2 regions of the Thauera sp. DNT-1 genome follow, and region 1 is predicted to be linked to the other one. Evidence: riboswitches for the same ligand, from Rfam matches in the RefSeq annotation. Region 1 holds a riboswitch; the other holds the start of a gene.

Region 1 (4,386 bases):
CTCGGCCTGATGGCGGCCATCTCGGGCCCGATCGCGGCGCTCGCGCCGCCGATGGCGGCGGCCTCGAAGCTGGCGGTCGCCCACATCAATGAACAGGGCGGCATCCTCAAGGGCGGCAAGCTCGAGGCGGTGCTCGGCGACAGCGCCTGCAACCCGCAGAACGCCACCGACGTCGCCACCAAGGCGGTCAACATCGACCGCGTGCTGGCGGTGGTCGGGCCCCCGTGCTCGGGCGAGGTGCTCGCCGCCGCCAACTCGGTGACCATCCCCGCCGGCGTGCTCATGATCACCCCCTCGGGTACCTCGCCGGAGATCACCAAGCTCAAGGACAAGGACCTCGTCTTCCGCACCTTGCCGTCCGACGACTACCAGGGCCGTGCGCTGGCGCGCACCCTCAAGGCGCGCGGCATCTCCAAGGTGGCGGTGGCCTACCTGAACAACGACTACGGCAAGGGCCTGGCCGAATCCTTCAAGTCCGAGTTCGAGGCCAACGGCGGCACCATCGCCGGCTATTCGGGCCACGAGGAGGGCAAGGCCTCCTACCGCTCCGAGTTGGCCACGCTCGCGCGCGGTGGCGCAGACACCCTGGTCATCTTCGATTACGGCGACGGCACCGGCCTGAGCATCCTGCGCCAGTCGCTCGAGAACAACTTCTTCAAGACCTTCGTCGGCGCCGACGGCATGAAGTCCGAGGGTCTGGTCAAGGCGATCGGCGCGGCCAACCTCGGTGGCTTCTTCGTGTCCGCCCCGGTGGGCGAGGCCTCGGCCTCGCTCGACAACTTCAACAAGGCCTTCAAGGCCGCGGGCGAGAACATCGACGCCGTGTTCGCCACCACCTCCTACGACGCCGCCTTCCTCGCCGCGCTGGCGATCGAGAAGGCGGGGGGCGACAAGACCAAGCTGGCCGAGTCGCTGCGCGCGGTGGCGACCGCGCCCGGCGAGCCGATCCTGGCGGGCGAGTGGGCCAAGGCCAAGAAGCTGATCGCCGAAGGCAAGGACATCGACTACAAGGGCGCCGGCGGCGACCACGAGTTCGATGCCGCCGGCGACGTGCCGGGCAACTACGCCTTCTTCAAGGTCAGCGGCAACAGGTACGAGTCGATCGCCGACATGAAGTGATCGCGCCCGCCCGCTCGGCGGGCGGCTTGTTCCGAAACGCAAGCGTTCGCGGCCGCCGCCGCGAGCGCTTGCGACCCCCGCGTGCGATTGCAAAGCCTCACCATTCCCCGATTGCAAAACGGCTCGGCATCATCGATGCTGATGGCGTCGCTGCGCTCCCGGCCGGGCCCGTGCATGGCTGGAGGGCGTCCCGGCGGCCGCTGGCACATGCCGTCGATCAACGGAGAATCCGGATGAAACGCATCCTCGCCTGGCTTTGTGGCCTGCTGTCCGCGCTCGGCATCACGGCCTGCGACTATATCAACGTGAAGGAGCTCAAGCCCGGGGTGTCCACCTCCGCCGAGGTGCGCGAGCGCTTCGGCCCGCCACACATGGAATGGCGCAACGAGGACGGCTCGCTCACCTGGGAGTTCAGCCGTCAGCCGGAGGGGATCGAGTGCTTCATGATCACCATCGGCCCCGACCAGATCCTGCGCCGCATCGACCAGGTGCTGAACGAGGAGACCTTCGCCAAGGTCCAACACGGCATGAATGGCGACCAGGTGCGTCGCCTGCTTGGCAAGCCGGCGTCCAGCCAGTTCTTCCAGCTCAAGCAGGAGACGGTGTGGGAGTGGCGGATCTCGCGCGGTCCCGACGGCACGAACGATCCGGTCTTCTTCACGGTGTCGTTCAACAACGAAGGGCGAGTGACCGGAACCGGAAGACATACCCAGTTCAAGCGTTAGCAGGGAGGCCTCGATGTATTTCCCCAGCACCCCGTCCGTCCGCGCCCAGGCTTCACCGCTGTGCTGGCTGTGGCCTGTATTGCTGGCCGTCCTGCTCGCAGGTTGCGCGAGCTTCGAGCCGCCGCGTCCCTACACCACCGAGGCCGAGGCCCTGTCCGCGCGCGGTGAGCCCACGCGGCGCTGGAACAACGACGACGGCACGGTCACGCTGGAGTATTCCACCCAGCCCAACGGTCGTAGCTGCCTGATGGTGCAGGTCGACCGGGGCGGGATCGTGCTGCGCCAGTGGGATGCGCTCGCCCCCGAGAATCTCGCCCGCGTCGAGCGCGGCATGGACAAGGAGCAGGTCTCGCGCCTGCTCGGCACCCACCGCTCCGAGCAGCGCTTCCGCAACTCGGGCGAGGAGGTGTGGGACTGGAACATCCGCAACGACGGTCCTGGGATCGCCGTCCTGTTCAACGTGCACTTCATCGACGGCAAGGTGGTGCGGACCAGCCAGACCTACGTGTTCCCGCGTGACGGCGCCCTCCTCGGGGGCTGGAGCGGCTACTACGGCCACCCCTGGGGCTGGGGCATCGGCTGGGGTTATCCCGGCCCCTTCTTCCCGCGGCCGTTCGGGCACCCCTTCTTCTGGTAGGCCGCTGCCCTTGGCAGCGGGCGCATGCTGCCGATAGAATCCTGGGCCTGCCGAGGAGCGCTGCGACCCCCTGATCGATCCGGGGCCAGGCTCGGCAACCGATCAACGGCGCTCACAAACCTTCAGCCGGTTTGTGGCGCCGTTCGCATTTGTGCGTGGCGTTGCCCGGCGACCGTCGAACGACCGAGGACATCCCATGCAAGCCGACCGCAGCATCGAACTCCGCCAGCTTCTCGCCGAGCGCATCCTGATCCTGGACGGCGCCATGGGCACGATGATCCAGCAGGAGAAGCTGGGCGAGGCGGACTACCGCGGCGAGCGCTTCCTCGACCACCCTAAGGACCTCAAGGGCAACAACGATCTGCTGGTGCTCACGCGTCCGGACGTGGTCGCCGGCATCCACCGCGCCTACCTCGAGGCTGGCGCCGACCTCATCGAGACCAACACCTTCAACGCCACCCGCGTGTCGCAGGCGGAGTACGGCCTGGAGGCGCTGGCCTACGACCTCAACGTCGAGGGCGCCCGCCTGGTGCGCCGGCTGTGCGACGAATACACCGCAAAGGACCCCGCCAGGCCGCGCTTCTGCGCCGGCGTGCTCGGGCCGACCTCGCGCACGCTGTCGATCTCGCCCGATGTGAACGATCCCGGCTACCGCAACATCAGCTTCGATGCGCTTGCCGACGACTACTACGCCTCGGCGAAGGGCCTGCTCGAAGGCGGTGCCGACATCCTGCTGATCGAGACCATCTTCGATACGCTGAATGCCAAGGCGGCGGTGTTCGCGATCGAGAAGCTGTTCGAGGACCTCGGCCGGCGCTGGCCGGTGATGATCTCGGGCACCATCACCGACGCCTCGGGCCGCACGCTGTCGGGCCAGACCGCGGAGGCCTTCTGGAACTCGCTCGGCCACGCGCAGCCGATCAGCTTCGGCCTCAACTGCGCGCTCGGCGCCGACCAGCTGCGCCAGTACGTCGAGGAACTCTCCACCGCCTGCGACACCCACGTGTCCGCCCACCCCAACGCCGGCCTGCCCAACCCGCTGTCGCCCACCGGCTACGACGAGACGCCCGAGCACCTCGCCGGCCAGATTCGCGAGTGGGCGCAGAGCGGCCTGGTGAACATCGTCGGCGGCTGCTGCGGCACCACGCCGGCGCACATCGCGGCGATCGCCGAAGCGGTCCGGGGCCTGGCGCCGCGCGCCGTGCCGGTGCTGGAGAAAAAGCTGCGCCTGTCCGGGCTGGAGCCCTTCAACGTCGGCGGCGACAGTCTTTTCGTCAACGTCGGCGAGCGCACCAACGTCACCGGTTCCAAGGCCTTCGCGCGCATGATCCTCGAGGGCCGCTTCGACGACGCGCTCGCGGTGGCGCGCCAGCAGGTCGAAAACGGTGCCCAGGTCATCGACATCAACATGGACGAGGCGATGCTGGATTCGGTCGCCGCCATGGAGCGCTTCTGCAAGTTGATCGCCACCGAGCCCGACATCTCGCGTGTGCCGATCATGCTCGACTCGTCGAAGTGGTCGGTGATCGAGGCCGGCCTCAAGTGCATCCAGGGCAAGGGCGTGGTCAACTCGATCTCGATGAAGGAGGGCGAGGCAGAGTTCCTGCGCCAGGCGCGGCTCGCACGCCGCTATGGTGCGGCAGTGATCGTGATGGCCTTCGACGAAAAGGGTCAGGCCGACACCTTCCGCCGCAAGACCGAGATCTGCGAGCGCGCCTACAGGCTGCTGGTGAAGCCGGTGGCCGAGGGCGGCGCCGGCTTCCCGGCCGAGGACATCATCTTCGACCCCAACATCTTCGCCATCGCCACCGGCATCGAGGAGCACGACAACTACGCGGTCGACTTCATCAACGCGGTGGCCTGGATCAAGGAGAACCTGCCGTACGCCAAGACCTCGGGCGGGGT
Region 2 (4,386 bases), 890 kb from region 1:
GCGCGAGCGCGCCTTCGAGCTTGAGCGCGCCGCGCGAGACGAAGCGGTCGCTGTCGGCGGGGGTGACGGCGAGCCGTGCGTCGGGCGGCAATTCCAGCGCCGGCTTGGCGACCGGCTGGCCCTCGTGGCTCACCCGCCCGGCCTCGATCAGCGCGCGCGCCGCGGTGCGCGAGGCCGCCAGCCCCTGCGCCACCAGCAGCTGGTCGACGCGCAGCAGGCCGTGGCGGTCCGCCGGGCCCTTGCCCTGCGCGGCCGGCCGCGGCTTGCCCTGGCGGGCGTGGAAGGAGTTCATGCTCATGGGCGTGAGGAGTCAGGGGGTGAGGCGTGAAGAGCCTTTGTACAGGAGCGCCGGAAGGCGCTCCTGCCGGGGGCTGCGCCGCCCCCGGGGCTCAGTAGCGGTACGCGTCCGACTTGTACGGGCCTTGCTTGGGCACGCCGATGTAGGCGGCCTGCGCGTCGGTCAGCTCGGTGAGTTGCACGTTGAGCTTCTTCAGCTGCAGGCGGGCGACCTTCTCGTCGAGGTGCTTGGGCAGGGTGTACACGCCGATCGGGTAGTCGGCCGTGCGGGTGAACAGCTCGATCTGTGCGATCGTCTGGTTGGCGAAGGAGCTCGACATCACGTAGCTCGGGTGGCCGGTGGCGCAGCCGAGGTTCACCAGGCGGCCCTTGGCGAGCAGGATGATCCTCTTGCCGTCGGGGAAGATCACGTGATCGACCTGCGGCTTGATCTCCTCCCACTGGTACTGCTCGATGCTGGCGACGTCGATCTCGTTGTCGAAGTGGCCGATGTTGCAGACGATGGCCTGGTCCTTCATCTTCGCCATGTGGTCGTGGGTGATCACGTGGTAGTTGCCGGTCGCGGTGACGAAGATGTCGGCCTTGTCGGCGGCGTATTCCATCGTGACCACGCGGTAGCCTTCCATCGCCGCCTGCAGCGCGCAGATCGGGTCGACCTCGGTCACCCACACCTGGGCCGACAGCGCGCGCAGGGCCTGGGCCGAGCCCTTGCCCACGTCACCGTAGCCGGCCACCACCGCGACCTTGCCGGCGATCATCACGTCGGTGGCGCGCTTGATGCCGTCGACCAGCGATTCGCGGCAGCCGTAGAGGTTGTCGAACTTCGACTTGGTGACCGAATCGTTGACGTTGATCGCCGGGAACCTGAGCTCGCCGCGCGCGTGCATCTGGTACAGGCGATGCACGCCGGTGGTGGTCTCCTCGGTCACGCCCTTGATGTGCGCCAGCCGCGTCGAGTACCAGGTGGGGGCGGTAGCGAGCTTGGCCTTGATCGCGGCAAAGAGGATGGTCTCCTCTTCCGAGCCCGGCTTGGCCAGCACCGAGAGGTCCTGCTCCGCGCGTGCGCCCAGGTGCAGCAGCAGCGTGGCGTCGCCGCCGTCGTCGAGGATCATGTTGCTGTAACCCCCGTCCGACCATTCGAAGATGCGGTGGGTATAGTCCCAGTAGTCCTTCAGCGACTCGCCCTTGACCGCGAACACCGGGATGCCGTCGGCGGCGATGGCCGCGGCGGCGTGGTCCTGGGTCGAGAAGATGTTGCACGAGGCCCAGCGCACCTGGGCGCCGAGCGCGGTCAGCGTCTCGATCAGCACCGCGGTCTGGATGGTCATGTGCAGCGAGCCGGTGATGCGTGCGCCCTTCAGCGGCTGGCTGGCGGCGTATTCCTCGCGGATCGCCATCAGGCCGGGCATCTCGGTCTCGGCGATGCGGATTTCCTTGCGGCCCCAGGCGGCGAGCGCGAGGTCGGCGACGACGAAATCGGTGAATTGGGTGTCAGCCACGGCGTTCATGTGAAGCTCCATGCTATGGCCGGGCGGAAAGCGGGGGGAGGGCAGCATGTCGCTGCAGGCGGCTCACCCGACATCCCGAACCCGGCAGGGTTGAAGACGATTCGCAGGTGAGCGCCGTTGTACTGATACCCGCCGCAGGGCGGGGTCCGAGCCTGGGGGCCTGGCAGCAGCGGATGCGGCCGGCGCCTCGCAGCGCTCCTCGGAAACAAGCGAATGATACCAAAGCGGCAGGCGGGCGTGGACTCGAGGGGTCGGTTGCTGCCGCGGGCATCACGATCGCGGGGATCGCGACTGGCGTCGCTCCCACATCCGGCCCCGGTCGCCGCCGGCTCCCGCAGGAGCGACGCCAGTCGCGATCAGGCGGCCCGGCATGCGAGGCACGCAGCCCGATCGCCCCGCCTATGCGCGCCTGCCGTTGCTGCGCACGATGCTGACCACGACGGTGATCACCGTGAGCGGCATCACGTAGCCCAGCATGATCCCCGAGAAGGCCGGCAGGCTGGTGTGCTGCTGGGCCTGCAGCACCAGCCAGGCGGTGTAGGCGGCGTAGTAGGCGAGGAACACGCCGCCCTCCCAGCGCGCGATCTCGCGCCCGGTGATCATGATCGGCAGGCAGGCGAAGGCCACCGCGAGCATCACCCAGAGGTCGAAGTTGCGCGCCGCCTCCGACACCGGCAGGCCGGTGCCCGAGGCGATGCCCGAGGCACCGAGCACGGCGAGGATGTTGAAGATGTTGCTGCCGACCACGTTGCCCACCGCGATGTCGCGCTGGCCGCGCATCGCGGCGACGATGGAGGTGGCGATCTCGGGCATCGAGGTGCCCACCGCGACCACGGTGAGGCCCACCACCAGGTCGCTGACCCCGAAGGCGCGCGCGAAGGCCACCGCCGCTTCCACCAACCAGTCGGCGCCGACGATCAGCATCACCAGTCCGGTCGCGATCAGCCCGACCTGCACCGCCCAGTGGCGGTCCCAGGCGGAGGTGGGGAGGTCGGTGCCGAACTCCTCCTGCACCGCCTTGGAGGCGCGCCGCGACTGCACGATCAGGAACACCGTGTAGGCGATCACCAGGGCGAACAGCACGATCGACTCGACCAGGCCCAGATGGCCGTCGAGCGCCATCACCACCAGCAGGGCCGACACGCCGATCATGATCGGGATCTCCTGGCGGATGATCTGCTCGTCCACCAGCAGCGGGGTGATCAGCGCCGAGATGCCGAGGATCAGCAGCACGTTGCAGATGTTGCTGCCGACCACGTTGCCGAGCGCGAGGTCGGGGCTGCCGGCGAGCGCCGAGCCCACCGATACCGCCATCTCCGGCGCGCTGGTGCCGAAGGCGACCACGGTGAGGCCGACGACGAGCGGCGAAACGCCGAAGGAGACCGCCAGCCGCGAGGCGCCACGTACGAGGACGTCCGCACCGACAACGAGGACGGTGAGGCCGAGGGCGAACATCAGGACTTGTTGGAGCATGGGCGACTCTGGGCGACGTGGTGGGGCAGAGACCGGGGCGGGCGTCCGCGAGTTCCGGATTCTACCGGGACGGATGCGCGGCGGTTCTGCGCAGGAGCGACGCAAGTCGCGATTGCAGCGCCCGGAACCCGCGCCAGCGCCGCCCGAGCGCGACTCGCGGCGTTCCCGCGTGCGCATTCCCGAGCGCGGCTGACCTGCGTAGGAGCGACGCAAGTCGCGATTGCAGCGCTCGGAACCCGCGCCAGCGCCGCAGCGCCGCCCGAGCGCGACTCGCGTCGTTCCTGAGGGCGCTTCCGGCTCAGAGTCCGGCGTCGGCGCGCAGGGCGGCGGCCTTGTCGGTCTGTTCCCAGGTGAAGCCCGGCTCGTCGCGGCCGAAGTGGCCGTAGGCGGCGGTGCGGGAATAGATCGGGCGCAGCAGGTCGAGCGTCTGGATGATCGCCTTCGGGCGCAGGTCGAAATGCCGGCCGATGAGATCGACGATCTTCTCGTCGGCGATCCTGCCGGTGCCGAAGGTGTTGACCATCAGCGAAACCGGGCGCGCCACACCGATCGCGTAGGCGACCTGGACCTCGCACCGGTCGGCGAGGCCGGCGGCGACCACGTTCTTGGCCACGTAGCGACCGGCGTAGGCGGCCGAGCGGTCGACCTTGGACGGATCCTTGCCCGAGAACGCACCGCCGCCGTGGTGGGCCGCGCCGCCGTAGGTGTCGACGATGATCTTGCGCCCGGTGAGGCCGCAGTCGCCGTGCGGGCCGCCGACCACGAAGCGGCCGGTGGGGTTCACCAGGTAGCGCACGTCGCCCTGCATCAGCTCGGGCGGCAGCACCGGCTTGATGATCAGCTCGATCACCGCCTCGCGGATCTGCTCCTGGGTCACGTCGGGGTCGTGCTGGGTGGACACCACGACGGTGTCGATCGCCACCGGCTTGCCGTCGACGTACTTGACGGTGAGCTGGCTCTTGGCGTCCGGGCGCAGCCAGGGCAGGCGGCCATCCTTGCGCACCTCGGCCTGGCGCTGCATGACGCGGTGAGCGTAGTGGATCGGCAGCGGCATCAGGCTGGCGGTCTCGTTGGTGGCGTAGCCGAACATCAGGCCCTGGTCGCCGGC

Evidence for each region. A riboswitch is a leader RNA that binds a small molecule or an ion and turns the genes downstream of it on or off. The one in region 1 is predicted to bind S-adenosylhomocysteine.
Region 2: linked by a shared signal. The riboswitch ahead of ahcY (adenosylhomocysteinase) and the one ahead of metH (methionine synthase) in region 1 are both predicted to bind S-adenosylhomocysteine.

Annotation. Positions count from the first base shown of each region.
Region 1 is NZ_AP043752.1:3,236,492-3,240,877, forward strand. Features, by position in the region: gene ACZ5PP_RS14920 (ABC transporter substrate-binding protein) at 1-1,119, shown strand, start outside; gene bamE (outer membrane protein assembly factor BamE domain-containing protein) at 1,353-1,844, shown strand; gene ACZ5PP_RS14930 (hypothetical protein) at 1,858-2,481, shown strand; S-adenosyl-L-homocysteine riboswitch at 2,528-2,602, shown strand; gene metH (methionine synthase) at 2,678-4,386, shown strand, end outside.
Region 2 is NZ_AP043752.1:2,348,053-2,352,438, reverse strand. Features, by position in the region: gene ACZ5PP_RS10840 (TlyA family RNA methyltransferase) at 1-298, opposite strand, end outside; gene ahcY (adenosylhomocysteinase) at 390-1,805, opposite strand; S-adenosyl-L-homocysteine riboswitch at 1,908-2,012, opposite strand; gene ACZ5PP_RS10830 (calcium/sodium antiporter) at 2,205-3,278, opposite strand; gene metK (methionine adenosyltransferase) at 3,577-4,386, opposite strand, start outside.